Regions from separate parts of the Exiguobacterium sp. s160 genome, predicted to be linked through region 2. Evidence: a T-box and tRNA genes for the amino acid it is inferred to sense, from the RefSeq annotation. Region 2 holds a T-box; the other holds one or more tRNA genes.
What was found. A T-box is a leader RNA that pairs with one kind of tRNA and senses whether it is charged. The one in region 2 lies ahead of argS (arginine--tRNA ligase), so its partner is inferred to be a tRNA-Arg.
Positions count from the first base shown of each region.

Region 1 (20,679 bases), on a different contig from region 2:
TCGCACTCGCGTTGACGATTTGCTTACGCACTTGCGGCAACAAGATTGTCCCGACCGCTGCCCCGAGAGCGAGCATCGTGAACGGTGCGAGTAGGAACAAGCCGGCACCGACGAGTCCGGCACCGATTTGACGGGTCCGTTTCTCGCTCACCCATTGATACGTCTTCTTCGCGAACTTGAGCGCGTTGACGAGAATCGATGGCTGACGCTTCACGCGGATGACACGGAAACCTTCCGGACGTATCTCTTCTTTCGGTAACTCTTTATTTTTCGGGTCCTGAAGCGCAATCAAATCAACTTCATAACCTGCCTCGGCGAGTGCCGAGCATTCGCGAAGAACGCGCGCATCATTCGTAAAATGGTTCCATACAAACATACATACTGACTTCATTGTGTTTCCTCCATCACTAACTGTTGTACGACTTGATCTAACACGTCGATATTCTCTTCCCAACATAAATTCTCTTTGACGTAACGAATCCCGTTCGCCCCGAGCGCCTCCCGAAGGTCCGGTCGGTCGAGGAGCTTGCGGAGAATCCGCTCGATTTCATCGATATCCCGTTTCCGAGAGACGAATCCGACTTCGGCCGCTTCAATGACATTCGCCGCATGGCCTGACACTGCTGCGACAATCGGTTTGCCGACCGCCATATAGTCGATGAGTTTCCCAGGGATGACCGTATCAAACACTTCTTGCTCGATCAGGCTGACAAAGGCGACGTCCGCATTTTTAATCGCCTGAAACGCCTCCGTCCGTGGCATCGCTTCAAGGAACAAGAAGTTTTGGAAACCACGCTCCTTGATCGTCTGCTTCAACTCTTCTTTCCGATACCCGTAACCAATCAGTTTGAAGTGAATCCGCGGTTCGTCACGGAACCGTTCGGCGAGTTCGAGTAAGAGCGAGACATCTTGCGCGAGACCCATGTTTCCGGCATATAGAATCTCCATCCGGTCGTCCGGCGGAATCGTCCGCTCAAGCGCTCGTTCCGACTCCCGAATCGAGTTCGGCATGTAATGAATCTTCTCATTCGGGACACCGCGTTGACGCAGATAGCTACGGAAGCCTTCCGAGTTGATGATGACCTCGTCAGCTGCACGATACAGTCGCTTCTCGAGCCAAAATGCCGGCGCGAGCACCCAGTCGTGCTTGAACACGCCGACCCCTTTCACCGATTCCGGCCAAAGGTCACGAACGTCTAAAATGAGGGGGACACGATACTTCCGTTTCGCATATACCCCGACAAACGCCATAAAAAAAGAAGGGGTCGTCGCAAATACGACGTCTGGCTTCAATTTTAACTGACGGACGGACCCGATCCCTTTCACCATCTGTTCGAGGAACAAGAAGAGACGGCTGACCATGTTGGACGTATGTTTCCGCTTCTTCGTAATGAGTCGTTTGATGAACGGTTGGTCGTTCAGCTCCCGGTCATTCCAGAAACGGTCGTCCTGATACATATCAAAGCTCGGGTACGAAGGAGCGGCCGTGATGACCTCGACTTCATACCCGCGCTGCTTCATCAAATGCGTAATGTTTTGCATCCGGTTGCCGGCGCTGCCGATCTCCGGATAATAGTTTTGACACACCATGAGCATTGTTTTCAAAAATAACACACCTTACTGTTGATCAAGTTCGTCCACGAGCCGTTTTAACAAGGCATGGACGTCATCTTTTAAATCAGGATCGCTGAGCGCGTGGCAAATCGTCGTCTCGACGAATCCAATCGGTTCCCCGACGTCATAGCGTCGACCATCAAATTCGTAAGCAAAGACCGTCTGCGCCTCATTCAAGCGTGCGATCGCATCCGTCAATTGAATCTCGCCTCCTGCCCCTGCTTCTTGCCCTGACAACGCCTCAAAGACGTCCGGTGTCAGCACATAGCGACCAAGGATGGCAAAGTTCGATGGGGCCTCACCGACGGGCGGTTTCTCGACGAACGTCCGCACCGGGATGAGCTTCCCTTCGACGGCAAGCGGGTCAATTATACCATATCGGTTCGTCATTTCATACGGGACACGCTGCACACCGATGATCGAGCGTTCATGCGCCTCATATTGGTCAATCAACTGCTTCGTCGCCGGCACGTCGGATTCAATGATGTCATCTCCGAGCAAGACAGCGAACGGCTCGTCCCCGATAAACTTCCGAGCACACCAAATCGCATGACCGAGACCTTTTGGCTCCTGTTGGCGTATGTAGTGAATGTTCGCCAAGTTCGAGGAGTGTCGGACCGATTCGAGTAAGCGGGTCTTCCCTTTTGACTCCAAGTTTTGCTCCAACTCGAGCGCACGGTCAAAATGATCCTCGATGGCGCGCTTATTCTTACCCGTGACGATGATGATGTCTTCGATTCCTGAAGCGACTGCTTCCTCTACGATGAACTGAATCGTCGGCTTGTTGACGATCGGCAACATCTCTTTTGGCATGGCTTTCGTAGCTGGTAGGAAGCGGGTGCCGAGACCGGCGGCTGGGATGATGGCTTTACGTACTCGTGTCATTAGCATTGGCTCCTTTACTCGTTATGTAATGAGTATACCCAAATTTTGTGTGCGCTGACACAAAATAGAGGTCATGACAAAAAAGTCATGACCAATCGTCGTCGCGCTTCGTTTTTAGATAATACCACACCCCAAATGTGATCAGACCGATGACGAGAAGAATCCCTAGCATCATCATGAGAAACGCCTCTCCATTTGTGCTTCACTAATCTATTCCCTTCCTACATCGTTTCAGAACCACTTCTGACCATGTGCTTGAATGAAACGAAGTTCTTCTTGGTAATGATCGTAGTGCCCCTCATCCATCATCTTTTGGAAGGCGATATCCCCTTCAGCGGCTTTCCGCTTCATCAACAGACAGAGTGCCTCGATGCGTAACTGCAACATCTCAAATAAGTCTTCCTTAGGGTCGTCCCAACCGTACGCCTTTAAGAATAATGAAACACGTTCTTGATACGACTTTTCATCTCGAATCGCATCGTAATAGATGACTTCTCCTGATTCAGCTTGATGCCGGCGACTGAGCGGGACGAACGTGTAAAGCGCGTAGACGATATCCCAAGCTCTCGGACCTGGCGCAGCCAAATCAAAGTCGATGATCCCTGATACTTTTCCCTCATGAAAAATCGTATTGTAGACGGCAAAGTCATTATGGCAAATGACCTCTAACGGTTGAGGCGTGTTGTCAATCGGTGCCCACTCCGATGACCATTCAAAATCTGTCGACGCATCATGCAGATGTCTCATCAGTCGTGCAACATCTTGAATCGCCTCATCGGACCACATATAAGACTTTAACGGATAGTCTGCGGTTTCTCCTTCCAAGTAAGTTAACACTTCTCTTCCTCGATCATCGATTCCGATAAAGCGTGGCACTCCGGAAAGTTGCTTTGCCTCCAAGTGACGTAACCATCGATGAATACGCTCGCTGCCTTCCTTTTGAGTGCGATAGACATAATTCCCCTTTTTATAAACAGTCGACACGTTCCCGCCACTCAATCTTTTTTCTTGTTCATTCGATTGGTCCATCCAATAATCTCTCCCTACTCTTTATCAGTCACGTTCAGTATACAGCACGGCACGAGGTCTCAATGGCGGATACAGAACTTTCGTGCCCGTCGAAGCGGAACCGTGACTCTTGCAGGAAAGCAATCTCGCGGAGACCCCGCAAGCGCATAAGCGCGAGGAGGCTCCGTGGATTGCCTGCAGAAAGCATCGGTGCCGCAAGACGGGTTGACGACCAATCAGTTTTCCCACCGTCGATTAAACGGTTATTCCACACAAAAAAACAGGCCCGCCATTTGGCGAGCCTGAAACAATCAATTATTTTTTGAGGTTGTAGAACGACTTGATGCCGTCGTATTTCGCTACATCGCCGAGCATGTCTTCGATGCGGAGAAGTTGGTTGTATTTCGCGATACGGTCTGTACGTGAAAGTGAACCTGTTTTGATTTGACCAGCGTTTGTCGCAACAGCGATGTCCGCGATTGTCGCATCTTCTGTTTCACCAGAACGGTGTGAGATAACAGCTGTGTAACCAGCTTTTTTAGCCATTTCGATTGCGTCGAATGTTTCTGTGAGCGTACCGATTTGGTTAACTTTGATGAGGATCGAGTTCGAGATTCCTTTTTCGATACCTTCAGCAAGTTTCTCCGTGTTCGTTACGAAGAGGTCATCCCCAACGAGCTGAACTTTGTCACCGATTTTGTCAGTGAGCAATTTGAAGCCGTCCCAGTCGTTTTCGTCGCAACCGTCTTCGATTGAGATGATTGGGTACTTGTCAACGAGCTCAGCGTAGAAGTCTACGAGCTCAGCAGTTGTCATTGACTTGCCTTCGCCAGCGAGTTCGTACTTGCCAGTCGACTTGTCGTAGAACTCAGAAGACGCAACGTCCATAGCGAGGTAGATATCTTCGCCAGCTTTGTAACCAGCTTTTTCGATTGCTTCAAGGATTACTGTGATTGCTTCTTCGTTAGACTTCAAGTTTGGTGCGAAACCACCTTCGTCACCGACTGCTGTGTTAAGACCCATACCAGAAAGAACTGATTTGAGGGCGTGGAATACTTCTGCACCCATGCGGAGCGCTTCACGGAACGTTGGCGCGCCAACAGGCATGATCATGAACTCTTGGAAGTCAACGTTGTTGTCCGCGTGTGAACCACCGTTGATGATGTTCATCATTGGAGTTGGAAGTGTCTTCGCGTTGAATCCACCGAGGTACGTGTAAAGTGGAAGGCCGAGCTCGTCTGCTGCTGCGTGTGCTGCTGCCATTGAAACACCAAGGATTGCGTTTGCGCCGAGTTTACCTTTGTTTTTTGTACCGTCGAGTTCGATCATTTTCGCATCGATTGCGTTTTGGTCGAAAACATCGTAGCCGATGAGTTCTGGTGCAATCGTGTCGTTCACGTTTGCAACTGCTTTCAAGACACCTTTACCGAGGTAACGTGACTTGTCGCCATCGCGAAGCTCAACTGCTTCGTGCTCACCTGTTGATGCGCCTGATGGGACGAGGGCACGGCCGAAACCGCCGTCTTCTGTGAAGACTTCTACTTCTACTGATGGGTTACCGCGTGAATCTAAAATCTCGCGTGCGTAAATTTCTGTAATCATTGACATGAAAAATCGCTCCTTTTCGTATGAAAAATAGTTGTATTATTTTGTAACGATTGATGAACCAGTCATTTCAGCTGGTTGCTCTCCACCGAGAAGGTCGAGAAGCGTTGGGGCGAGGTCGCAAAGTGCGCCTTCGAGAACTGGTTTCAGTTCGACTCCCTCTTTTGTGATGATGCACGGAACAGGTTCCGTCGTGTGCGCTGTCATCGGCGAACCGTCTGGGTTCGTGACGATGTCTGCGTTCCCGTGGTCTGCTGTGATGATGGCCGCGCCGCCTTTAGCAAGTAATGCGTCCACTACTTTACCGAGGCATTCATCGACTGCTTCGATCGCTTTCTTCGTCGGCTCAAGCTTACCTGAGTGACCAACCATATCCGGGTTCGCGAAGTTGATGATGTATGCATCATACTCATCCGACTCGATACGCTCGAGCAAGCCGTCTGTGAGTTCGTACGCACTCATTTCTGGTTGCAAGTCGTATGTCGCAACTTTCGGTGAAGGAATGAGGAGACGATCCTCGCCTTCGAATGGTTTTTCTTTTTGTCCGTTCAAGAAGAATGTGACGTGTGGGTACTTCTCTGTTTCTGCGGCACGGAGCTGTTTGTATCCTTGCGCAGAGAGTGTTTCCCCGAGTGTGTTTTTCAAATCTTCCGGTGGGAAGACGATGTCCGTGTCGATATCATCCGAGTACTTCGTCATCGAGACGAGAAGAAGGTTCTCAGGATGTTTGTCAGAGAGTGTAAAGCCTTCGAATCCAGATTTCTCTTTGAACACTTTCGACAACTGAATCGCTCGGTCCGGACGGAAGTTGAAGAACATGATCGCATCGTTGTCTTGAATCGTCGCGACCGGCTTTCCATCTTTTTCGATGACTGTCGGTAAGACGAACTCATCCGTCAAATCGTTCTCATACGACTTCTTGAGAACCTCGACTGGGTCCGTACCGACTTCACCTTTTCCGTTTACGAGGACGTCATATACTTTCTCGACGCGCTCCCAACGGTTGTCGCGGTCCATGGCATAGTAGCGACCAGACACGCTAGCGACTTGACCGACACCGAGTTCAGCTAGCTTTTCTTCAGTTTCCTTGAGGAAACCAGCACCTGACTTCGGATCACAGTCACGGCCGTCCGTGAAGGCGTGAATGTACACTTTTTCGATGCCGTGGAGTTTTGCGAACTCAACGACGGCATACATGTGTTTGATATGCGAGTGAATCCCGCCATCCGACACGAGGCCCATGATATGGAGACTCGAGTCATGTTTCTTCACATGTCCTGCCAAATGGTTCATCGCCTGACGGTCGAAGAACGAACGGTCTTGGATTGCGTTGTTGACGCGTGAGAGTGACTGATAGACGACTCGACCGGCACCGATATTCAAGTGACCGACTTCCGAGTTCCCCATCTGTCCTTCTGGAAGACCGACGTACTCGCCTTTTGCGTTTAAGAGCGTATGTGGATACTGCTCCCAGTAGCGATCGAAGTTCGGTTTGTCCGCAGCCATGACCGCGTTACCGAACGATTCATCACGCATCCCGAAACCATCTAAGATGATGAGTGCGACTGGTCTAGCCATTTAAATCGCCTCCAACAATTTGAGGAACGAAGCGGCTTCGAGTGAAGCACCGCCGACGAGTGCGCCGTCGATGTCTTCTTGTGCCATGTACTCTTTGATGTTCTCAGGTTTTACAGATCCACCGTATTGGATGCGTACTGCAGCCGCTACGTCTTCGCCGTAAAGACCTTTCACCACGTCACGAACATACTTACAAGAGCTTTGTGCGTCAGCTTCGTCTGCTGATTTACCTGTACCGATTGCCCAAACTGGCTCGTACGCGATGACGAGTTGTTTGACTTGGTCAGCAGAGAGGTCAGCGAGACCGCCTTCGACTTGTGTTTTGATGACTTCTTCGAACTTGTCGCCTTCGCGCTCTTCAAGTGTTTCACCGACACAAACGATTGGCGTAAGACCGTGTTCGAACGCTTTTTTCGTTTTGCTGTTGATGAACGCATCTGATTCGCCGAAGTACTCACGACGTTCTGAGTGACCGAGGATGACATAAGTCACGCCGAGGTCAGCGACCATAGCTGGGCTGATTTCGCCAGTGTATGCACCGCTATCTTTGTCGTACATGTTTTGTGCACCGAGCTTCAAGTTTGACCCTTTAGCTGCTTCTACCATCGGTGCGAGGAAAAGTGCCGGAGCACCAATCGCTGCATCTACTTTGTCAGTAGACGGGATGTTGTTTTTAACTTCCTCTACGAAAGCGACAGCTTCCGAGAGTGTTTTGTTCATTTTCCAGTTACCTGCAATAATCGGTTTACGCATCGATAACCCTCCTCTAAATTACTTGTCGTTAAGCGCCTCGACACCTGGAAGCTTCTTGCCTTCCATGAATTCGAGTGACGCGCCACCACCAGTTGAAATGTGACTCATCTTGTCAGCAAGACCAAACTTGGCTGCTGCAGCGGCTGAGTCGCCACCACCGATGATTGAATATGCATCGCTATCCGCAAGTGCTTGAGCGACACCTTTCGTTCCGTTTGCGTATTTATCGAGTTCGAATACGCCCATCGGTCCGTTCCATACGACAAGTTTCGATTCGCGAATCGCATCCGCGTAAAGTTCGACTGTCTTCGGTCCGATATCAAGACCCATGTGATCCGCTGGGATCGAGTCGATATCGACTGGGCCGACATACGTTTCTTCGCCGAATTCTTTCGTGATGACACAGTCGACAGGCATCAAGAATTTCACGCCTTTGTCTTCTGCTTTCTTCATGAATTGACGAGCGAGGTCAAGCTTATCCTCTTCAAGGAGTGACGTTCCGACTTCGTGCCCGAGTGCTTTCGAGAACGTGTACGAGAGTCCGCCACCGATGATGAGTGTGTCAACGATGTCAAGAAGGTGGTCGATGACCCCGATCTTGTCCGCTACTTTCGACCCGCCGATAATCGCCGTGAACGGACGGTCTGGGTTAGAAAGAGCTTTACCGAGAACTTCAAGTTCTTTTTCCATCAAGAGACCTGCAACGGCTGTGTCCACGTGGTGTGCAATCCCTTCAGTTGAAGCGTGTGCTCGGTGAGCCGCGCCGAACGCGTCGTTGACGTATACGTCAGCAAGTGCTGCGAATCCTTTTGCAAGTTCAGCGTCGTTTTTCGTTTCACCTGGGTAGAAACGAACGTTCTCTAAAACGACGACATCGCCTTCAGAGAGGTTAGTGACCGCTTCTTCTGCGACCGGACCGTATGCTTCTTCGACGAGCGGTACATCTTTTCCGAGGAGCTCAGCGAGACGCTTCGCTACTGGAGCAAGTGAGAACTCAGGGTTCTTCTCGCCTTTTGGACGGCCGAGGTGGCTCGCAAGGACGAGTTTCGCACCACCGTCAAGCAAGTGCTTGATCGTTGGAAGTGCGGCTTGGATCCGAGTTTCGTCTTGGATGACGCCATCTTTGAGTGGAACGTTGAAGTCAACGCGGCAAAAGACGCGTTTCCCTTTTACATCGATGTCACGAATAGACTGTTTGTTCATAACTTTCGCCTCCATATGTCGTGCGTGTCATTTCATAAATAGAGCGGAGAACAATCTCTTGTTTCCGCTCCTATTTGATTCTATTTAGTTCACGAAATTACTTCGCGATGTTAGCGAAGTGCTTAACTGTGCGAACCAATTGTGCAGTGTAAGACATTTCGTTGTCGTACCAAGAAACTGTTTTAACGAGTTGCTTGTCGCCAACTGTCATAACTTTTGTTTGAGTCGCGTCGAAGAGTGAACCGTATGTGATTCCAACGATGTCAGAAGAAACGATTTCGTCTTCAGTGTAACCGAATGACTCGTTTGCTGCTGCTTTCATCGCTGCGTTTACTTCGTCAACAGATACTTGCTTGTCGAGTACAGTTACGAGCTCAGTGAGTGAACCTGTAGCAACTGGTACACGTTGTGCAGCACCGTCAAGTTTCCCTTGAAGTTCAGGGATTACGAGACCGATTGCTTTAGCAGCTCCTGTTGTGTTAGGAACGATGTTCGCTGCAGCTGCACGTGCACGACGGAAGTCACCTTTCGCATGTGGAGCGTCAAGCGTGTTTTGGTCGCCAGTGTAAGCGTGAATCGTCGTCATGAGACCTTCAACGATTCCAAACTGGTCTTGAAGTACTTTAGCCATTGGCGCCAAGCAGTTTGTTGTACAAGAAGCACCTGAGATGACTGTTTCAGTACCATCGAGGATGTCGTGGTTTGTGTTGTAAACAACAGTCTTCATGTCACCTGTAGCAGGAGCCGAGATAACAACTTTCTTCGCGCCAGCTTTCAAGTGAAGCTCAGCTTTTTCTTTAGAAGTGAAGAATCCAGTACATTCGAGAACGATGTCTACACCGAGGTCTCCCCATGGAAGTTCTTCAGGGTTACGGTTAGCGAGCGTGATAACTTTCTCTCCGTTTACGAGGAAGTGATCGTCGTGTACTTCAACTTCTCCGTCGAAACGACCTTGAGTCGTATCATACTTGAGAAGGTGCGCAAGCATCTTCGTGTCTGTCAAGTCGTTGATTGCAACAACTTCGATTCCTTCGTTTTTGATGATCTCGCGGAATGCCAAACGACCGATACGTCCAAATCCGTTAATACCAACTTTTACTGCCATGTTAATTTCCTCCTTAGGGTAGAAGCTATTTATTGAAGAGCCAACGGGGGGTCAACTCTTTAATAACAAGTTAATAATTCTTTCGCCGCACCTTCGTCTGTGACGAGGATGATGTTCGACGTGTGTTTCGCATAAGCGGCAATCGCCTGTGCCTTCGATTTCCCTCCGGCAACCGCGATGACGGTATCCATGTCATCCAGCTCTTCGAGTTGGATCCCGACCGTCTTGACGCGATGGACGATTTCGCCTTCCGCATTGAAATAATATCCGAATGCTTCGGCGACGGCGTCATGCCGTTCAATCATCCGCAAATGCTCCGGTGATGCGTGACGGCGCTTTGCCATCGTTTCTGCCTCACCAATTCCATGTACCACAATTCGCGCCGCTCTAATCATTTCCAGTACATTTTTAATACTAGGTTCCTCCACCATCCGGTCGAATGTTTCTTGTGACACTTCATCCGGAATATGTAGAAGATGATAGTCTGCGTGGGCCCGGTCCGCCATGCGTGAACAGACGGTATTCGCTTGAAGTTCAAGCGTTTCTCCAAGTCCCCCGCGTGCGGGCACAAAATGCATCGGGCGTTCTTTTTTATCGGGCGACATCATCGCCGCAACCGATGCCATCGTCGTTCCACCCGTTACCGCAATAACGTTATCATCCGGTGCGAGCCGCGCTTTTAACTGCGTGACCGCTGCCCGTCCGATATCGCGCTGGACCCAGAATGTTTCATCTGAATCACCCGATACGATGACGACTTGGCGAACCCCTAATTTCTCTTCGAGCTCTCTTGCCACTTCTGAGATCCCGAGAAGTTCTCCCATGATCTCGTGCAAGTCCCGTAAGACGTTTCGTCCCGTCTCACTGAGGGAAATTCCTTGAGTAGCGACGTAAAGAAGACCTTGGTCTTTCAAAAAGTCGACTTCTCGTCTGAGTACCCGTTCGGTCAGTCCCAAACTCGTTGCGAGTGTCCTGCGGCCAATCGGCTGCATCAAGCGGACATAATGTAAGATATCGTAACGATGTCGGAGCGTATCGAGCAGGTCAGGGACAATTTGCTTCTGAACGTGAATCAGTTGCTGGATCATGCTCTTACCCCCTCGACTTTCAGTGTGGACAACTTTTGTCCCACTTTTTTATTTGCGTCCCACCGCTACGAGTTCATCTTATCAATCACTTTTCCGTCTGGCAACCCCTTCAAACGTTTTTTTTCGATGTAAGCGTATACTTAACAAAATCTTCAACTTTGTTGTCATCATATCGCCCTTGACTGATGACTTCTCCTTCGTGTATAAGAACAGGGATCTCGAAGAGGTACTTCGCCTCGAGACCCTCATCTCCTGTAATATCAATCTGTTCGAGCTCGATTGGGTAATCCTCCTGTAGCCATTCGAGCATGACAAGCGCCTCGTCACAGAGCGAACAATTGTCACGTTTATATAAAGTTAGTTTCATTTTCGTCATCCCTTCCATAACTGGCGCTCGCGTTCGCGCGAGTTGCCAAATCCAAGCTCTTCCCGATAGTTCGTCACGGTCCGTCTCGTCACTTGATAGCCGTATCGACCGAGTTCGTTTGCGAGTGCCTGATCACTTTGTGGGGCCTTCTCTCGTTGAATCAGTTCTGCGAGTGTCCGCTTGATCATGAACGGTGAATGTCCATGACTCGTCGACCTTACGAAAAAGTGTTTCCATTCCATGATCCCGCCTTCAGTCTTAGCAAACTTCCCTTGAATGGCACGCCCGACTGTTGATTCGTGCTTGCCGATTTGTTGCGCGACGGTCCGCCGGGTCAGCGGATTGAGGACGAGCTCTCCTTTCAACCACTCGGTCTGACGTGACGCGATGACAGCCCATATCTCACGTAACGTCTCGTTCCGCATCGCAAGGGACGTCATCCACCATTTCGCCTCGCGGTCATTGCCGACTTGCGCCGCGTCAAGTTCCGGGCTGAGCCACGTTGTGATTAGTTCTCCATCTTCATATCGCACTTCGACTTCCGGAAAGACGTGACCCGTTTCTTCATATAATAATGGACGCTTTGGCAGTGTCGCGACAATTCGCTCTAAACGGATGAGCTCTTCATCTGAAATCGCGAGCACGCTCGCCACCTGTTTTTGGCTCACGCCACTCTCGATCGCATCAAATACATCGACGACGCGCGGGTCCTCATGTTCAATCGCATGGCGGTACTGACACTCTCGTTCCGTTCTCGCCCCGATCCCCGTCGGTTCAAGAAATAAGAGTGCCTGTCTCGCCTGTTCGATTTGAGTCACGTCGACACCAAACCGCTCCGCCAACACATCATTCGAATCCGGCAATAATCCCCGATGGTCGAGCAAGAGGACGAGCTGTCGTCTCAGCTCTTTCTCCGAATCGCTGCCGCTTCCTTCTCGAATTTGCTTGAACAACTTCTCTTCGAACGCGCTCGCCGCATCCGCTACCCAACCGAGGTCCCCACTCCCGATATGAATGTTTGGATTATGTCGCGCCAAACGTGCGAGACGAAACGAGAGCGCGAGACGGTCCGCCTCGAGCACCGGTAGCCGTTGCACAAGGTCTTGCGTCATCTGTTGCTGTTGTACCTGTTTTTGTTCTTGCCGTTGCATCGTTCTCCCCCCTCTTCTCTATTGTAACGAACCCGCTCCACTCACGCTCAAAAAAGGATAATGAACAGGATTGCTTTTTTAATAAAACAAATGTATAATAAATTCGTGTCACACACATGCACCCGTAGCTCAGGGGATAGAGCACTGGTTTCCGGTGCCAGGTGTCGGGAGTTCGAATCTCTCCGGGTGTATCAAATGCAAAGGACGAAGGCCAAATGAGGTCTTCGTCCTTTTTTATGTTTTCTACTTCAATTTTAAACCAGCACACTTCTAATTATCCTTTATATAGTATATTTAAGTTAAAGAATTGAAAAAGGGGTGTTAGTAAATGGCTCACACTGTTCCAGAGACGATTCGTTCATCCGCAACAACAGGAGAACGACTTGTCTTTCGCACATTGAAGCGCTACCTCCCAGATGATTACATCGTTTACTTCGAACCCAATATACACGGCAGAAGGCCAGATTTCGTCATCATTGGACCCGACTTAGGATTAATCGTTTTAGAGGTGAAAGACTATACTCGCTCTACGCTCTACCAACTGAACAACGATGAATGGATCATCACTCCTGCAAACGAATCTCAAAAGAAAGTGAAAAGTCCATTTCTACAAGCCCGTGAAAATATGTTCAAACTAACTGATGTCCTAAAGAAAGATCAAAACCTGATTCAGCACGAAGGAAAATATGCAACGACCTTAAAATTCCCTTATGGATCAGGCGTTATTTTTACACGACTGACACAAGATGATTGTATTCGCCATGGACTCTATCAAGTCATCGATCCTTGTTTGTCACTCATGCGTGATGAAATCAATCCTGATGACCCACAATTCTCAGAGGAAATCCTCATCGAAAAAATTCTGAACATGTTCACTGTTCCTTATCGCCTAAAGCAACCATTAACCGGAGAAGAGATCGATGCGATTCGTTATCATCTATTCCCAGAAGTTCGAATCAGCGCAGAGTTCAAAAAAGTCACCCCTTATCAGGATCAGCTCTTATTGTCCCTTCACAACATCCGAGCCATGGACCTGCATCAAGAAAATTTGGCCAAACAACTCGGCGACCAAAATCGTTTGATTCGAGGTGTGGCGGGTAGTGGAAAGACTCTTATTTTAGCAAGTCGCGCCAAATTGTTATCCAAGCAACATCCTGAATGGAAGATTTTGATCCTATGTTACAATATCTCGCTAGCCCGTTTTATCGAGCAGATGGTGCAACAAATGATGCTGGAACCGGATGATTTGTTCGATTTTGATCCTTTAGTAAAACGTAAAAGCCATTTGATCGAAGTACGAAATTTCCATGCATGGTTGCAGAATGATTTACATATTTCAGAGAGAAGGATTTCCTCGACACTTGAGAAGTTAAGAAAACGAGAAATCATCCTTCCTTCATACGATGCCATCTTGATTGATGAGGGACAAGACTTCGAACCCGAATGGCTCGAACTCGCCAGTGAAGTCTTGAATCCAGAAACAAAATCGCTGTTGCTTGTTGAAGATCGTGCCCAATCTATCTATAAGCGAAAACGTAGCTATGTACAGGACACGGGTCTCGACTTCCGAGGAAGATCCAAAATTTTAAATATCAATTATCGGAACACATCTCAAATCGTGTCATTCGCTTGGTCATTCTATCAATCCAACTCTTCTTTGAAAGATAAAGTTGTGACGAAAGAATTAGATGGGGAAATCATTGCTCCTCAGAGTACGCTTCGAAGAGGTCCTGAACCAGCCGTTATTAAATGTGATCATTTCTTCAAAGAAGCAGATCTCGTTGCCCGGCAAATAAAAAAGTTACATGAGGAGAAAAAAGTCCCCTATTCTGAAATGTTGATCCTATATCGTGTCCAAAAGTTTTCGACGATGCATTATGTCGACACCTTACAACGTGCACTGAACTACTATGAAATCAAGCACTTTTGGATCACAGAGAGCAGTGAGACGAAACGTACCTTCTCAAAAGATGATCAGTGCGTAAAAATCAGTACAATCGACAGCAGTAAAGGTCTTGATTTTCAAGCCGTTTTCATCGTCAACGTTGACAATATGCCATTCAAATATGAAGAAGATGTCGAGCGAGAAGTGTCGCTCCTTTATATCGGAATGACACGTGCAAAAGAATATCTCTTCTTATCGTATTCAGGCAACTCCATCTTCACTCGTTATTTCGAATCAAGTCAGGTAATCAAACCAGCTCGTCCAAAATTAAATGGGTAACGTCAGCACTTGAGACGTTTTACACATCGAGGGTCGTGGAATAAGGACTAGAAAGGGTTTCTGTTTGACCAACATTGACTATACAGGTATGATGAACTTACAACCTACATAAAGGAGGCAGATTCAATGTTAATTCCAACAGTTATCGAACAGACAGGCCGTGGGGAGCGCGCGTACGACATCTACTCACGCTTGCTCAAAGACCGTATTATCCTTCTCGGAAGTGCGATTGATGACAACGTCGCGAACTCAATCGTTGCACAGCTTCTCTTCCTCGCAGCTGAGGATCCAGAAAAGGACATCTCGCTCTACATCAACAGCCCAGGTGGCTCGATCACAGCGGGTATGGCGATTTACGACACGATGAACTTCATCAAGCCGAACGTGTCGACGATTTGTATCGGAATGGCTGCATCGATGGGTGCCTTCTTGCTCCAAGCCGGTGAAAAAGGAAAACGTTTCGCACTTCCGAACGCGGAAATCATGATTCACCAACCGCTCGGCGGCACACAAGGCCAAGCGTCAGACATTAAGATTCACGCAGAACGTATCATTAAAATGCGTGAGAAATTGAACCAAATCATGGCAGAGAACACTGGACAGCCACTTGAAGTCATCGAGCGCGACACAGAGCGTGACTACTTCATGGCAGCTGACCAAGCGAAAGACTACGGTCTCATCGACAAAGTCATGACACGCTAATCATACAAAAGACGTTTCCCGATCAATCGGGAAACGTCTTTTTCTATTCGATGGGCATCCAGACTTCGATTATGTCATCCGCCCCTGCCTGACCGTGAATGTAGCGTTCAAAGTCGACCGCATCACGGAGCGTCACGTCCGAAACGTTCAACAGTTGCTCGTATGTCGTAGGAATCATCGGGATGCCCCCTTCGACTGTCGCGACGATATAGTTCCCCTCGGTCAATTCGACTTGTCGCGCCTCTTCCCCACTCACGGACTTCGTCATGCCAGCCACATACCCGTTCTCATGCGGGAGGCAGACGCCGTATGACTCGTCCGTCGTCAATTCCGGTTGGAGCCTCTCCCACACGCGCGGGATGTCCTCTAACGTACTCGCGTATCCGTAGACTGTAATCGGTTCACGCAATGTTTCGTATCGAATGTTCATGTCATTCCCTCCTGACTGCATCGACCGAATCTGTCCTTCGATTCGGTGAAGCTGTTCAATTTCCGTCCTAACTTCACATAACCGTGTTTCAAGCAACGTCTCAACAGACTGTCCAGACTGAATCTGTTCTAAACTGAGCCCGATTTGACGTAATCGTTTAATTTCACTCAAGCGTCGAATCTCTTCCATCCCGTACATCCGATACTGATTGCCCGATCGTGTCGGTCGAATCAACCCGCGCCCTTCGTAAAATTTGATGGCTTTGACCGACAATCCGGTCACATGCGCCACTCTTCCAATCGGAATCACTGTGTTCCCACCTCCTATCTTCACTGTACAGCCGTCCCTAAGAGGCAGGTCAACCATTAGTTTTCGGGTACCCTAACACCGAACACGTATCGACTGTCGCCCTGCGTCCATTCCCCGCCGACCTCGTATAGATAAATGCCGGGTTCGTCTGGTACGACCGGTTCAGCCTGGACGAGTTCTCCGTCTTCAATCTGAAAGAAACTCGATTCCATCGGGTCAGCATGGTAGACAACGTCAATCGCGTCACCCGGTTTGACCGTGATGAGTTGCAGGTCATCCGCTTCCGGCAAGCCATAGTCGGCGCACGTCGCACGACTGCCGGCTTCCCAACAATACGTCGATTGTTCTACTTCCGCCGTCACCGAGCCGACACGAACCGTCGGCAGCGGCGGTTTGACCGGGTCGTCCCCATCACCGAACCAAGACACGGCGACATAAATCACCCCCACACCGACAAGTAACCCAATCAATACAATCCAAAAACGCCGATTACGCTTCACGGTCTCATCTCCTTTCCTCACTCATTCCCTATCGTGCAGGAAAATCCCTACTCCAACAAAAAAAGACCCACTTCCGTGAGTCTTGTGCGTCATTTCGGACGACGCAGTCCTTTCATCATATAGCCGCCTTTGAAGTCGATCGGGTCGAATGCGACGAGAAACGCCTTCGGCTCATGCTTCTCGACAAGTTCACGCAATTCTTTCATCCGTGTACGGGCTGCCAAAACGTCCAGACGATAACGGACACCGTCTCGACCTTGTCCTTGGTAATGCGTCACCCCGTAACCATTGTCACGCATCTGTTGAATGAGCTCTGCCGGATATTCTTTCGTGTGAACTTGGATCATGTTGTAGCCGATGGCGAGTTTACGTTCGACGTAGCCACCGAGTAAAATCCCAAGCCCGAATCCGACTGCGTATACGATCATACCGAGCGTCGTCAAATCTTGGAATACAATTCCGAGTGCGAAGATGTAAATGAGTGTCTCAAGCGTCCCAAACAGACCCGCGATGACAGTCTTCCCTTTCACGAGCATGATTGTCCGGAGCGTGAGCACCGGGACGTAGATAAGTTGTAGCAATAGGATGAGTAAGATTTGACCCATTCGATCGACCTCCGTTCAAATTCATTACCACCACTATTCCAAATTTCAGAGTGAGATGCAACTAAAAAAGGCTGACCGAAGTCAACCTGATTATTTCGTATCTAGATTTTTCACGCTCGTGAGCAATTCATAGTCTTTACGAATCACTTCGTAGATCGCGTTCTTATCTCCGTTCAACAATTCTTCTGCACGAAGCTGGTTCAAGAGAAGGCTTGTTGCGAACGTGACGAGTGCACTCTTCGGAATTCCGATTTCTTTTGCGCGCTCCGTGATGACTTGGTCGAGCTTAGCGTCAATCGTGAGCGATAATCTTTTCTTTTCATTCGACATAGTGATGAAGCTCCTTTAATTCCTATTCAGTAAACCTATTCCAGTTGCTTATTATATAGGAAGAATGGTTTTGGTGCAACCGCGTCACGATGAGGCGATCTCGTCGCCGCTCCGCACACGCTCGGCAATTTGGTCAATTTTGCGAAGTCGATGGTTAATTCCAGACTTCGAGATCGGTCCTGACTCGAGCATCTCCCCGAGTTCTTGTAACGAGACGTCTTGGTGCGTGACACGCAGTTCGGCGATTTCCCGGAGTTTTTTCGGCAAGACATCGAGTCCGACCGTCCGCTCCAAGAACTTGATGTTCTCGACTTGGCGTAACGCCGCCCCGACCGTCTTGTTCAAGTTGGCCGTCTCACAGTTGACGAGACGGTTGACGGAGTTGCGCATGTCCTTGATGATGCGTGCATCCTCAAATTCGAGCATCCCCCGTGTCGCACCAATCAACTTGAGGAAGTCGGAGATTTTCTCGCTCTCCTTCATATAAAGGATGTGTCCTTTTTTCCGCTCGAGCGTCTTCGCATTCAAATCGAACCGATTCGCCAGATCGCGTAGCGCCTGGTTATGGTTTTCATACAAGCTGTAGACCTCGAGGTGATACGACGACGTCTTCGGATGGTTGATGGATCCTCCGGCGAGGAAAGCCCCACGCAAGTAGGCGCGTGCCAAGTTCTCGTCTCGTGTCATATCCGAGTTCAACGTCCGGATCATCTCATAATGTTCCCCGAGAATCTCGAGGTCACGGAGCATCGTCTCCGCGTGCTGTGACACACGGACGATGTAGACGTTATTCTTTTTCAGACGCATTTTCTTCCGTACGAACAAATCTAATGGATGATCGTAGAGACGTTTCATCAACGAATACATCCGACGGGCGATCGAGGCGTTTTCGGTCGAGACGTCGAGCGTCATGCCTCGTCCTAGGGCGAGCGAGATGACCCCGTTCATCCGAACGAGTGCCGACAATTCCGCTTTCGCCTCGGCGTCATTCACTTCAAGTTGTGTCAGTTCTTTCTTCACATCTGATGCAAAGCTCATCGAGTCCCCCTCCTTTCTGTCTTTCAAACGATTCTTATTTCAATTCTAACTGTTGGAACGAGCGTGGCTTCTTGATCCGAAGTACTCGTTGCATGACGAGTCCAGCGATGGCGTCGGAGTCGTGACGGATATAATCTCGATTGTAATCGACGATATCTCCCGCAAGGACGTTCGTTCCATAGTTTCGGAGTTTCTTCCGGTCGAAGCGGACCTCTTCCGATCCGTCCTCGAGGTAACGCTCTAAATATTCTTCATCGATTGGCTCGTTATTGACGACGATCGTATCAATCGACGCCTTCCCGAGATAAGCTTCGATGGATTTTAAATGTTTCATGGCGTCATAGCCCTTCGTCTCGCCCGGTTGTGTCATGACGTTACAAATGTAGACGACCGGGACTTGTGAACGGACGATGGCTTCTCGCACGTCTGGGATGAGTAGGTTCGGGATGATGCTCGTATAGAGACTCCCGGGACCGAGCACGATGACATCTGCCGACTCGATCGCTTCCACGACCCCTGGGGCCGGCTTGATGCCTTCTTCGAGTAAAAACAGGCGTTTGATTGGCTGCTGATGGAGTGGGATCTTCGATTCGCCTTTGACGATCGTCCCATCCTCAAACTCCGCCGCGAGCGTCATGAGCGTCTCCGTCACCGGCAACACTTTCCCTTGTGCGTTCAAGAGCTGCGACATGACGTCAATCGCTTTGACGAAAGAGCCTTCACAAATATGCGTCGCCGCCGTCAGCATCAAGTTCCCGAGCGAGTGACCTTCTAGGCCATACCCCGTGTCAAAACGATACTGTAAGATTTTATCCATCAACGGCTCGACTTCTGACAGGGCCAAGATAACATTTCGGATGTCGCCTGGGGGCAACATATGAAATTCGTCACGAAGGCGTCCTGAGCTGCCTCCGTCGTCCCCGACCGTGACGATGGCGGTGATGTCGAGCGGATAATGCTTCAAGCCACGGACGAGGGTGGACAAACCTGTCCCCCCACCGATGGCCACTACTTTCCGGTCTCGTCTCATATCATTTCTCCTTCGTCGCGTGGGCAAGGTCACGGTGGACCGTCTTCACGTTGTAGCGCTCCGCGAAATGCTCCGACACTTTCTCGGCGAACGTGATCGAGCGGTGTTTCCCACCCGTACAACCGAACGCCACGACAATCTGTGTCTTCCCTTCCCGCTTATATTGTGGAAGCAGGAATTCGAGCATATCGATCAACTTCTTATAAAACGCCCGCGCTTCCGGGTGTGACATGACATAGTCTTGCACTTCCGTCGTCTGACCCGTGAGCGGTCGAAGCTCAGGGATATAGAACGGGTTCGTGATAAAGCGGACATCGAATAGTAAATCCACATCGAGTGGGACCCCGTGTTTGAATCCGAACGACATAAAGTTGACCGTGAACGGGATACGTTCCTCGTTGAATTGTTGCAAGATACGGTCCTTCAGCATCTGCGGCTTTAAGTCACTCGTGTCATAAAGCGTATGGGCACGGTCGCGGAACCCTTCTAACAGTTCGCGCTCCATCTGGATGCCGACGAGTGGCGCATCCTCTGGTGCGAGCGGATGTGAGCGTCGCGTCTCTTTGTAGCGACGAACGAGCACATCGTCACGCGTCTCTAAGTACAGAAGATGTGGGTGTACGTTCTTCTTTTCTAAATCGTCGATGACGATGAACAGGCTATCAATAAAATCTCTCGTACGTGTATCAATGGCGACCGCGATTTTCGGTCGGACCGAGCTGATGACATCAATCAATTGTGGCAAAAGAACCGGTGGCAAGTTATCGACACAGAAATAGCCGAGATCCTCGAAACTATTCATCGCGACCGACTTCCCAGCCCCGCTCATTCCGCTGATGATGATCAATTCTTCTAATCCTTTAAAATCTTCCATCTCGCTGACGCCCCCTTAAAATTGACAACCGAGCCGTGTGTGTAGCTCTCTCCATCTAGTATAACGAACGTCCGAAAAAAAGAGAAGGACCGCGGTTCCCCGCAGTCCTACCTTCTTGAATCATGCGTTTTGTTCTTGCAACGATTCGAGGAGCCCCTCGATGAAGTGCTGAGCGTTCTGAGCGGCAATCGATCCGTCGTTCGTCGCCGTGACGACTTGGCGGAGCGTTTTGTCACGAACGTCACCGGCAGCAAAGATTCCAGGAATCTTCGTTTCCATC
Region 1 is NZ_JACSKK010000001.1:961,721-982,399, forward strand. It holds gene KNO86_RS04935 (glycosyltransferase) at 1-391, opposite strand, end outside; gene KNO86_RS04940 (glycosyltransferase family 4 protein) at 388-1,596, opposite strand; gene galU (UTP--glucose-1-phosphate uridylyltransferase GalU) at 1,618-2,499, opposite strand; gene KNO86_RS04950 (aminoglycoside phosphotransferase family protein) at 2,731-3,528, opposite strand; gene eno (phosphopyruvate hydratase) at 3,823-5,115, opposite strand; gene gpmI (2,3-bisphosphoglycerate-independent phosphoglycerate mutase) at 5,152-6,690, opposite strand; gene tpiA (triose-phosphate isomerase) at 6,691-7,443, opposite strand; gene KNO86_RS04970 (phosphoglycerate kinase) at 7,462-8,646, opposite strand; gene gap (type I glyceraldehyde-3-phosphate dehydrogenase) at 8,744-9,751, opposite strand; gene KNO86_RS04980 (sugar-binding transcriptional regulator) at 9,811-10,839, opposite strand; gene KNO86_RS04985 (glutaredoxin family protein) at 10,949-11,206, opposite strand; gene KNO86_RS04990 (RNA polymerase factor sigma-54) at 11,212-12,357, opposite strand; tRNA gene KNO86_RS04995 (tRNA-Arg) at 12,476-12,548, shown strand; gene KNO86_RS05000 (3'-5' exonuclease) at 12,686-14,581, shown strand; gene clpP (ATP-dependent Clp endopeptidase proteolytic subunit ClpP) at 14,708-15,283, shown strand; gene KNO86_RS05010 (MerR family transcriptional regulator) at 15,327-16,022, opposite strand; gene KNO86_RS05015 (hypothetical protein) at 16,079-16,522, opposite strand; gene KNO86_RS05020 (DUF2179 domain-containing protein) at 16,612-17,127, opposite strand; gene KNO86_RS05025 (CopG family transcriptional regulator) at 17,218-17,457, opposite strand; gene whiA (DNA-binding protein WhiA) at 17,542-18,495, opposite strand; gene KNO86_RS05035 (gluconeogenesis factor YvcK family protein) at 18,530-19,525, opposite strand; gene rapZ (RNase adapter RapZ) at 19,527-20,399, opposite strand; gene trxB (thioredoxin-disulfide reductase) at 20,520-20,679, opposite strand, start outside.
Region 1: it has a tRNA-Arg gene. The T-box ahead of argS (arginine--tRNA ligase) is inferred to sense a tRNA for this amino acid. The anticodon was not compared.

Region 2 (11,179 bases):
TTGGGCGGGTCGAACTCGTCTACGAAAATGTAGAGGAGTCTATGAGCATATGGGCGACTACGGAACTCGGATGGCACCATGTCGAAGAGTGGGAACCGTATGCACAAACCGTTCAAGGTTCTCCTATCTACCTCAATGAGTCCGATGAACTCACCATTCTCAGCTGGCAACGAGATGGCGTCGAATACGCAATCGACTACCGCGGACATCAACTTTCGAAGCAGGATTTGTTTGCCATCGCCGCTTCAATGAACTTAAAAAAACGATCTCACGCGAGATCGTTTTTTGGTGTCCAATTTGGTACGACAGGTGTCGTTTTCGGCTCATCGACGACGAGCATCTTGGTGACGACCCGTCCGGCGATTGACACCGCGACGAGCGTATACAATGCGTTCGATAATGGTAAATAAATGAGTGAAATCCCAAGGACGATCACATCAAAGATAATTAAAATCGTACCGACCGACACGCCTGTCCATTTCGATAATCCGAGGGCGAATAAGTCGTCGCCACCGGTCGCTCCGCCTGACTTCAAGACGAGACCGAGACCATATCCGGTCACAATCCCACTTGCGATCGCAGCGAATAACGTCGCTGGCCATACTTGAATATCAAACGTGAGCAAGTCGAGACGGTCCCACATCGCATAACTGAGCGATAAGGACGAAGCGGCTAACACCGCCTGCCCGACAAAACGCCATCCTTTCCACCATAATGCGATGATAAAAAATGGGATGTCGAGCACGATCATCGAGATCGCCGGGTCGATATCAAATAGATAGCGACCGAGTAGCGATAACCCGACGAATCCACCTTCCGCCAAACCAAACTGTTCATTCAAATAATAATAACCGAACGCCATGATCAGCGTTCCGAGCACTATGGTAGCAACTCGTTTCATTCCGATTGTCCTCCCCGTTCTTGACGGAGAGGAGGATCCTCAGTCGTAGCTGCGGTTCCATCTGTTCCATCTCCGATCTTCCGTTTGTTGATTGATACACGTCATGGTGATCATTCAACGCTAGAAGTCCGGAAGTTGGAACAGAGGCCACGTCCTCTCGGTATCCATAAAGACCTTCCTTTCTCAAATTGCGCGTAATCTTGTACGTAGTTTACCACACATTTTGATTCAGTTCATGAATTTTACTTTTAGTGCATGTTACGTTTCGGTAAATCTTTCTTTCCGAACCACCACCAGTTCCAATCCCCAAACAGTTTCATAAGAGATGGAACGAGCAGGATTCGGATAATCGTCGCATCGATAAAGATGGCGAGGGCAATCCCGACACCGAGCTGTTTAATCGGGCTGACACCCGTAAAGGCAAACGCACCGGTCACGACAATCATGATGATGGCAGCCGAGGTAATGATCTTACTCGTTTTCGCCAGTCCCATCTCTGTCGCATAGTCGTTGTCACCTGTCTCCCGGTAGTATTCCTCGATTCGTGAAACGAGGAACACCTCATAGTCCATCGACAATCCGAAGACGAGTGAGAAGATGAAGACCGGTGTCAAAATACTGATCGTCTCCGCATCATATACATAGCCCGACTCAAAGATGATGACGAGTAAACCGAACGTCGCACCGAGACCGAGTACATTCATAAGAATGGCTTTGATTGGAATCAAGATGGATCGGAATGCCCACATGAGGATGAAGAACGTCGCCAAAATGACGGTGATCACTGCATATGGGATGCTGTCGTAAATCTCATCATAAATCTCTTCGTTAAAGGCAGCCGGTCCACCGACCTCAAATCCCTGGTCTTGCCAATCGCGGACAAATGCCTGCGCTTCTTTGTCACTTGGTGGTACATCGAAACTCACGTTGACGAGGGCGAGGTCTGTATTCCCATCAAGCGTGACGAGACGTTCAAGCGGAGCGAGTTGTTCTGGGGCCGCCTCCACGAGTTGCGTGAACGCTTCAGGCGTCAAACCAGACGTCGTCAAAAAGGTCGAGACGTTATCGACAATCTCTACTTCGTTTAACTCGTCCGTGAGCGTTGTCAGTTCTTCTAAAATCATCGGGTCCGTCAAATCATTCGCTTCGAACAAAATGACCGCATCGGTTGAGTTTTCTCCGAACACTTCGTCAAATCGTTCAAGTGCCGCCCGTGATTCATACGAAGTCGGGAGCGCATCTGCGTCCGGAATGTTCAGTTCTAAGTCACGGACGAACCAAAGACTCGGTAACAGTAACAATAACGCGACGAGCGTCATCGTCACAGGGCGCTTCATGACGAAACGGGCAAGCTTTTGCCAACGCTTTTCTGACTTCGTTTCGTCAGACTTGATGATCCGCCCTTTATTCAAAGCGTCCCCGACTAAGTAAAGCGATGACGGCAAGAGAGTCAGTGCGGATAAAACCGCCCCTGCAACGGCAATGAGCGCACCGAGTGCGACTGCCTGGAAAACATCGACCTGGATAAACAGTAGACCGGCCAATCCGACGAATACGCATAGTCCAGAAAAGAGAATCGAGCGTCCTGCCGTCGCCACCGTCCGGACGATAGCTTCTTCTCTCGACTGCCCACGCGTCAACTCTTCACGATACCGATTGACGAGGAGCAATGAGAAATCAATCCCGAGCGCAATGGCGATCATCGCCACGGCGTTCAAGACGAATATGGATAATTCCATGTTTTGCGCAAAAAAGAATAAAGAGCCTGCCGCTACGATGAACGTGATGAGTCCGACGAGCAACGGCATGAGTGCCGCGAGCGGCGTTCCGAAAACAAGTAACAATACGACGAGAGCAACCGGAATCCCGATCAACTCTGCCCGAATCAAGTCATTTTTCGATGCCTCGTTCAAGTCGTCTGCAAAGACTGGTTCCCCAGTCAACCGCACTTCTGTATCTGTGTCTGTGATCAGGGCGTCACGAACCGCCTCAATCGAAGATTCGGCTGCTTCATAGTCTTCAAATTCAAGCACAAAGTACGAGACGTCGCCTGAACGAGCATCTGGATTCTCGGATGGCGTAATCACACCATCAATCGACCGAATTGCCTCGAACCGTTGCTGTTGTTCGTCCATGACCGTTTTTATTTCTCCGCCTTCAAACAAGACGATCATCGAGGCACCTGCACGGTCGAACCGTTCATTCAACGTATCTTCTACTTGTTGGAATCGCCCGTCTTGAATCGCGAAGCCGTTTCCTCTCAACTCACCCGGGAGCTGCAGCCCAAAATAGACCGACCCTGCGAGTAAAATCGTCCAAATGAGTAGTACTCCATATCGAAAGCGAACCAACTGCCTACCTAACCATTCCATCCTTGTCACTCCTCCCTGTCTAACCATCTAATTCCCGTTTCTCTCTTCATTCATCATCACTTCACAAAAAATTCCTGAACCTGTTTCGGGTTCAGGATTCTTGTCGTTCAAAGACTTGAAGCCAACTATGGCAAAATCGTGGTGGTGCGGATAGAACAACGAGTCGATCTCCTCGGTCATCTAACAGCATGACCTTCAGCAATTGGTTGTCCGCGCACACAGTCGAACAAAACAGTTCTTCTTCTCGACGAAACAGTTGGAACGCTTCGGTCGAAGTGATTGCCGTCGTTTCGCCGACTTGATCGAGGATGACCGTATCACGGTCCCCTTCATACGGAATACGCCAGTTCTCATTCGTTTTCACATTCTCCACTAAAAAGTGATGCGTGTTTTCATCAAATAAGGTCACACATGTTTCAGGTGTGAATCGTTCAAAATCATACGTCCCTTGATACGCCAACTCGATGATGTTCCCAAAGAGCGGAACTTCTTCGTAGCGACTATATCGAAACGTATGATCGTGGAGGTTCAAAGCCACGACATCTGATTCGGCTGAATATAAGAAGATGTCATCGCCTTGCCAATAGTGCAAATTGCTAAACCAGTCACCGTTAAAACGTTGTGGAATCGCATGCGTCTCCATCTGTCCTTTTTGTAAATCAATGACTCCGTAAAGTCCTTTTTCTCGGAACCATGCCACGGCACGCGTCGCATTCGGTTCCACATATAGGGCGCACGGTGTCCAAGCCCAGTCAATCTCCCAGCGAATTTGGGACGACTCGTCAAAGAACAAAAATCCGGTTTGCGCCAAGTACAACATCCAACCTTCACCGACACGTTCTAACCATTCGATCGTTTGATGAAATTGAAAGTCTGCTGTTTGTTTGTACATTTGATCACTTCCTAATTTCAGCTTAGCAACGACCGAAGCGAAATTCGATTTTGAATGTGTTCGTTCAACACATTTTCGATTTTCCTGTATACTGTCCGTATAGATGAATGGTTCAGAAAGGAGTATACCGATGCGCCCATTACAATTATCACCAGAGACCGCGGTTGAGCTTGCGAAAAAGTTGAACGTCCCGCTCGAAGAATTGATGCATATGCCGAAGCATATTCTCGTTCAAAAAATGATGCAACTCGAGGCATCTCAAGCAGAGGAAGACACATCAAAGGAGACAGATTAACGTCTCCTTTTTTGTTTACTGTTCTTTACGTTTTCGTTTTTTCGATACATACCAGAGACCGAGCACGGCGAGTGCGGCACCTCCGGCAACAGCGTATTTGCTGTAGTCCGGACGACGTTCCGTCACTACGAGTGTCGACAGTGGCGCGACTGTCATATGACGGTCCTCGATTTGACGCGGAGCCGTCAGATTGACGGTATGGTCTTCCACGTTTACTTCAAACTTACCGGACGGAAGTTTGATCTCGACCGCTTCCTCTAGCGCGTTATGATACACCACATGTCGTTCTACATACCCTTCGACGTGGCGGCTCAACTCGAATGCGATCACGCCTTCTTCTTCATCGAAGAAACGTAAATGTTTCCGAATCTGTTCCGTGTTCTCAAGTCGGAAGAGCGGGTACTGCTTCCGCAGACGCAACAGACCTTTCACATATTCTACACTCGGCGCTTCTTGTTCTGCACGTGTCCAGTCGACACGGTTGACGACCCCGCCTGAGTTAAAGCTATTCTCGTCCCCATCTTTTGTGCGGAAGAACTCTTGTCCACTGTGGAGGAACGGAATCCCTTGTCCGAGAAGTACGATGGATGTCGCCAAGCGATGACGGCGACGACGCGTCGTCTCATCATCATCTGGATTTGTCACGGACAACTTGTCCCAAAGCGTCAAGTTATCGTGACATTCGACATAGTTGACGACCTGGTTCGGTTCATCGGCAAAACTTTGGCTCGTAATCCCGCCAGCGATTCCCCGTTTCACGTCAGCTGTCATGTCTGTGTTGCCGCTCACCCAGCCTGGTAAGTCCTCGATGAACACGTCTCCACGGACACCATCTCGAATCCCATCATTAAATTGCGCGATTCGTGGCATCTTATGCGCATTGTGTTGATTCGCTTTTTTACGGACCGGGAGTGGTGTGTCTAAATCCCAACCTTCTCCGATGACCAGGATGGATGGGTCGACGCGGTCAAGCGCCTTCCGAATTTGATTCATCGTCTTCACATCATGTAATCCCATCAAGTCGAAACGGAATCCGTCAATCATGAATTCCTTCGCCCAATATGTGACACACTCGACCATGAGCTTACGCATCATCGCACGCTCAGATGCCGTGTCATTCCCACATGCTGAACCGTCTGCGAGTGTTCCGTCCTCATTTAGTCGATAGTAATAATCCGGGACGAATTGACCGAGCGGTGTCGTCAACGCATCGTACGTATGGTTGAAGACGACGTCCATGATGACACGGATGCCTCGATCGTGGAGGGCTTGAATCATTGCTTTTAGTTCAATAATTCGTGTCGCCGGATCGTCTGCTGACGAGGCGTACGATCCCTCGACCGCAAAGTAATGTACCGGGTCATATCCCCAGTTATAGTTATCTTCGCTCTCGCGTGATTCGTTCACCGACCCATAGTCAAAGAATGGCATCAATTGAAGATGTGTGATACCGAGCGAGGTGATGTAGTCAAGACCGGTCGGGTATCCGCTTGTTGTCGTCGTACCCGTCTCGGTCATGCCTAAGAACTTCCCACGATGCGTGGCGCCACTTTCCGGATGACTCGTTAAATCACGGACGTGCGCCTCATAAATGACCGCCTCTTGTGAAGAATTGAATAGCGGACGTTCTTTGATCCAATGGTCCGGGTTCAAGGATGCCGGCTCAAGCAGGCATCCACGCTTCCCGTTCACTCCGACGACTTTTGCATAAGGGTCGAGTGATTCCACTTTTTTCCCATCAATCATTGCTTCAAATACATAAAATTGACCTTCGAACAGGGCGCGGTCGAGTTCAATGACCCAAGTCCCCTTCTCAGCCGGTTCGAGCTCGAGTCGATCAAACTTGCGGGCACGGGCTGTGCGATATAACTTGACCGACATCTGTTCCGCTACCGGAGACCAGACACGTAGTCGAATCTGTTCCCCTTTGAACGTCACCCCAAGGTCTTTCCCGTGATAGGCAACGTGATCTAAGTCTGCATGTGTATGTTGATCCATTGTACGTTCCATCTCTTCACTCCTTCACTGCTTCAAATCTGCTATCATTATAACAAAACCACACAAAGGATGGATGAAACATGGCAAAAGACAATTCTTTCGATATCGTGTCCGAAATGAATCTTGAAGAAGTGAAGAACGCAATCCAAATCGCGGAGAAGGAAATTTTGAACCGTTATGACTTTAAAGGGTCAAAAAGTGAGATGTCGCTCGACAACGGCGACCTCGTCCTTATCTCGGATGACGACTATAAACTTGAGCAGTTGAAAGACGTCTTAATCACGAAGTTGATCAAGCGCGGCGTTCCGACAAAAAACCTCGACTATCAAAAAGTAGAGAACGCACTCGGCGGCACGGTTCGTCAACGTGTGAAATTGAAGAGTGGCATCGACAAAGATGACGCGAAAAAAATCAACAACGCCATCAAAGAATCAAAACTTAAAGTCAAATCGCAAATTCAAGACGATCAAATCCGGGTGACCGGAAAATCGCGTGACGACCTTCAAGCTGTCATGCAGCTCGTTCGTGAGCTCGAGTTGTCTGTCGATGCCCAATTCACGAACTTCCGATGAAACTCGCGATCATCAGTGACCCACACGGTTCGTTTGATGATTTGAAGGCGGTTCTCGATGACGTCCGGCGGGAAACCGAGCATATTCTCTGTCTTGGCGACCTATATGAATGCCACATCGGGAAAAAACGACGTCACGAGCGCTTTCATCATGTGGAAGACGTCGTGACGTATGACCCGAACTATGAAGCATTGTTGACGTTCCCAAGTCTACGCGGTAATCAAGAGGAGCGAATCGACGAGGTACTCGTCATCGACCATCCCGTGAAAACACGGATTTCTTTATTGCCGGAACAGACGACTCTTGGCGAAGCACGCTTTTTACATGGGCATCAAGTCAAATGGAACGAAGACTGGGAACCGATTGTTGAGAAAGGGAAATATCCACTCGTTTTCATTGGACATAGTCATATTGCCGGGATTTATCGGAAAGGGATATCCCTGCCGTGGGAAATCGGGACCCCGTTCCATTTGAAGAAAAAGCGATATGTCATCAACGTCGGTGCCGTCATCTTCGATCGGGAATGGTGTCTCTATGACACGGAAGCCCGAACGGTGACCCGTATGAAAGTGTGAGCATAGGAAAAGGACCTCATTTTTTTGAGGTCCTTTCGTCTGTCTTACATTTCTTCTGGAGCTTCGACACCGAGTAAACGGAGTCCTTCCGTCAATACGAGTGTCACTGCCTTCACGAGTGCGAGACGCGATTGTTTGCCTGCATCTTCTTCTAAGACACGGACATGACCGTAATACTTGTTGAACGCTTGCGCGAGGTCAAGTACATAACGGCTGATGATAGATGGTTCGCGACGTTCATGTGCACGCGTGATGACGTGTGGGAACGCGTTGAGCATCGTGACGACACCCCATGAGTAGTCATCGTCTGCACCAGTGAACGGTGAACCATCGTAGTTCCCTTTACGGAGGAGTGAGTTCGCACGAGCGTTCGTGTATTGGACGTAAGGTCCTGTCTCTCCTTCAAACTTGAGCATGCTGTCGAGATCGAATTCGATGTTGTTGATGCGTTCGTTCTTCAAGTCGTGGAAGACGACCGCTCCGACACCGACCATGCGTGCGACGTCTTCTGCGTTCGCAAGGTCTGGGTTCTTCTGCGCGATGTTCGCTTGTGCTTTTTCAATCGCTTCTTTCAACACTTCCTCAAGAAGAACGATGCGCCCTTTACGTGTCGACATCTTCTTCCCTTCTTGCAAGATCAAGCCGAACGGTACGTGATGCATGCCATCGACGAAGTCGTAGCCGAGCTTACGAAGAACCGAGAAGAGTTGTTTGAAGTGAAGCGCCTGTTCGCCACCGACGACATAGTTTGCTTGCACGAAGTTGTATGTCTCGTAGCGATAGATCGCTGCTGCCAAGTCACGTGTCGCGTACAATGTCGCGCCATCTTTCTTCTTGATTAGGCATGGTGGCAAGTTCTCTTCCTCGAGCGAGACGACCATGGCGCCCTCACTTTCGACTAAGAGATTTTTTTCTTCAAGCATCTCGACGACGCGTCCCATCTTATCATTGTAGAACGCCTCACCATTGAAGCTCTCGAATTTCACACCGAGGAGGTCGTATACTTTTTGGAACTCCTTGAGTGACTCGTCACGGAACCATTGCCAAAGCTCTGTCGCTTCCGCATCGCCGTCTTCAAGCTTCTTGAACCACGCGCGACCTTCGTCTTCAAGTTCTGGTTGTGTCTTCGCTTCTTCATGGAAATGAACATATAATTTCAAGAGTTCTGCGATTGGATTGGCGCGTACCGCTTCCTCATCGCCCCACTTCTTGTAGGCGACCATCAATTTCCCAAACTGAGTGCCCCAGTCACCGAGGTGGTTGACACCGACGACGTCATATCCGTTTTTACGTGCGATTTGGTTGATCGCATTCCCGATCACCGTCGAACGTAAGTGACCCATCGAGAACGGCTTCGCAATGTTTGGTGACGAGAAGTCCGTCACAATCGTTTCATTGCGTGTTGCGTGTGTCGCGTACTCTGACTTTTCATCGAGCACCGTGTTGATGATTTCTTGTGACACGACGTCACGGCTCAAGAAGACGTTGACGTAAGGTCCTGCCGCCTCGACTTTTGTGAACAGTTCATCGTTCAAGTCATTCGCAATGTCTGTCGCGATCATGACAGGTGCTTTACGGTAGGCTTTCGCTAATTGGAAACACGGGAACGCGAGGTCACCGTGCGCCTCGTGTTTTGGCTTCTCAATCAATGCCTCAATCTGGTCAATCGTGAGCTCGTCTCCGATGACACGTGATAACGCTTCTGCGTACTTGCGTTCATAACTCATTTGTATGTCCTCCTTCTTCGTATCACAACTCATAAAAAAAACGCCCTTTGCATAGATGCAAAGAGACGGGAATTCCCGCGGTACCACTCTTCTTGCCTGCATGACGCAGACCGCTTTATGGTGATAACGGTTCCCTCCGGCTATGCCTACTCTCGTTTCGGATAGCATCTCAAAAGTGCGTTTCGCGACGTTTGTCAGCCTGGGCTCTCACCATTCCCCAGGTCGCTTTGTTGACTAAACCATCGTTACTCTCTTTTTCATCGACATTCGTCTATGCGGTTGAAAAGCAATTTCATTATAGAGGATATTCCGTGTATACTCAATGCTAGAATTCAAGCATCATGGAACAGAAGCAGGACTCACACGAAATCGTGACGAATCTTTACTATTAGATCTTGAAATGTCCCATGCTAGGAGGGAACGCATGAACCACTTTCGTAAGATGTCCGTGCTCGGTTGGAGTATATGGAGTGCCTTATTCATCTTCACCATCGCATTATTCGCATTGGATATCCTACACGCCCCAACAATCGATCCGTTGTCGTTTATTTTAATTTCATTGCTTGTCATCATTTTTCAACTCGACTCGATCGAAGTCAAAGGTGTGTACTTCACATTTTCTGAAAGTATCGTCTTAATTTTATTTTTATTCTTTGGATTCGAAACAGCACTCATCGTCAACCAAATCGGATTGTTCGTCTTTCAATTCGCCAATTTGAAACCGAAAGTCGCCATCCGTCGTTTCCGCTTCACGTATCCGTGGAATGCCATTACAGCTTACTTAGAAATTGTCATCCCAGCAGCGGTCTATCTCGCCCTTGGTGGGGAGACCGGTCTCGACTTTTATTCGCAAGATTCGTTCGTGCCGCTCGCTGGATTGTTCCTTGCCATCTTCTTAAATACGGTGTTTCAAAAGTATCAGGTGAGATGGTGGTTCCGCGTCGACATCGCATTGAGCGACTTTATGAAGATTGCCTTCTATACGTACGTCGTCAGTTTGATTTTCATCTTAGCGGCAGCGTTTTTCCGAGAGACCAACTTACTCGTCGTCAGTAGCATCGCCGCTGCGTTGACGTTCTTCATCAAGCGGCTTCTTATTCAAAAAGAGCGGCAAGATGCATTCAAATCCTTGATTGAGCAATACGATGAAGCGAAAGAGGCTGTTTCCTTGTCGCAGAGCGAGGCGCAAGCCATCGAAGTATTTTTAAGTCAATGCGAACAGCTGAATCATTATGATGAAGGGTATGTCGAGTTTAAATTATTTGAACGCACCCTGTACTTTGATTTAAAGACGCGACAGCCCATCGATCGACCCATCGTCTTTACGTTGCTTGACATGAGTCAGCCAATCGAGCAAGTCCTCGACTATGAAATGCGCTTTGAATGGGATACTTCCCTTTCTGATGCTTTCCACGACGATTACCACAGCTTCGTTTCTGTTCGTTCGGAGGAAATCGAAGAGATTCGCACCTGGATTGTTATGATGGGAGAACCTGTATACGGTTATCCAAAGATTATTCAGCACGAAATCATCAAATTGTTAAAATCGTTCAACCGAACCATTAGCCGTTGTCACGAACGGGACCGCCTCTATACCGAGAGTCGGACGGACAGTTTAACGCTTCTTGCTAATGCGCGTGCATTTTATGAATATGGCATTCAACAAATATCCGATATGTCGGTATATCCGATATCGGTTGCCATGCTCGATATTGATTTTTTCAAAAAGATTAACGATACGTACGGTCATCAGGTCGGGGACCATGTCTTACAAGAGTTCGGACGACGAATCCGTCAAGTGCTCCGTCCAGACGACTTTGCTGCACGTTATGGTGGCGAAGAATTTA
Region 2 is NZ_JACSKK010000004.1:165,109-176,287, reverse strand. It holds gene KNO86_RS10485 (YitT family protein) at 269-901, opposite strand; gene KNO86_RS10480 (MMPL family transporter) at 1,150-3,273, opposite strand; gene KNO86_RS10475 (hypothetical protein) at 3,365-4,165, opposite strand; gene KNO86_RS10470 (YycC family protein) at 4,296-4,460, shown strand; gene pulA (type I pullulanase) at 4,476-6,470, opposite strand; gene KNO86_RS10460 (YajQ family cyclic di-GMP-binding protein) at 6,539-7,030, shown strand; gene KNO86_RS10455 (metallophosphoesterase family protein) at 7,027-7,605, shown strand; gene argS (arginine--tRNA ligase) at 7,650-9,332, opposite strand; T-box leader at 9,391-9,602, opposite strand; gene KNO86_RS10445 (GGDEF domain-containing protein) at 9,757-11,179, shown strand, end outside.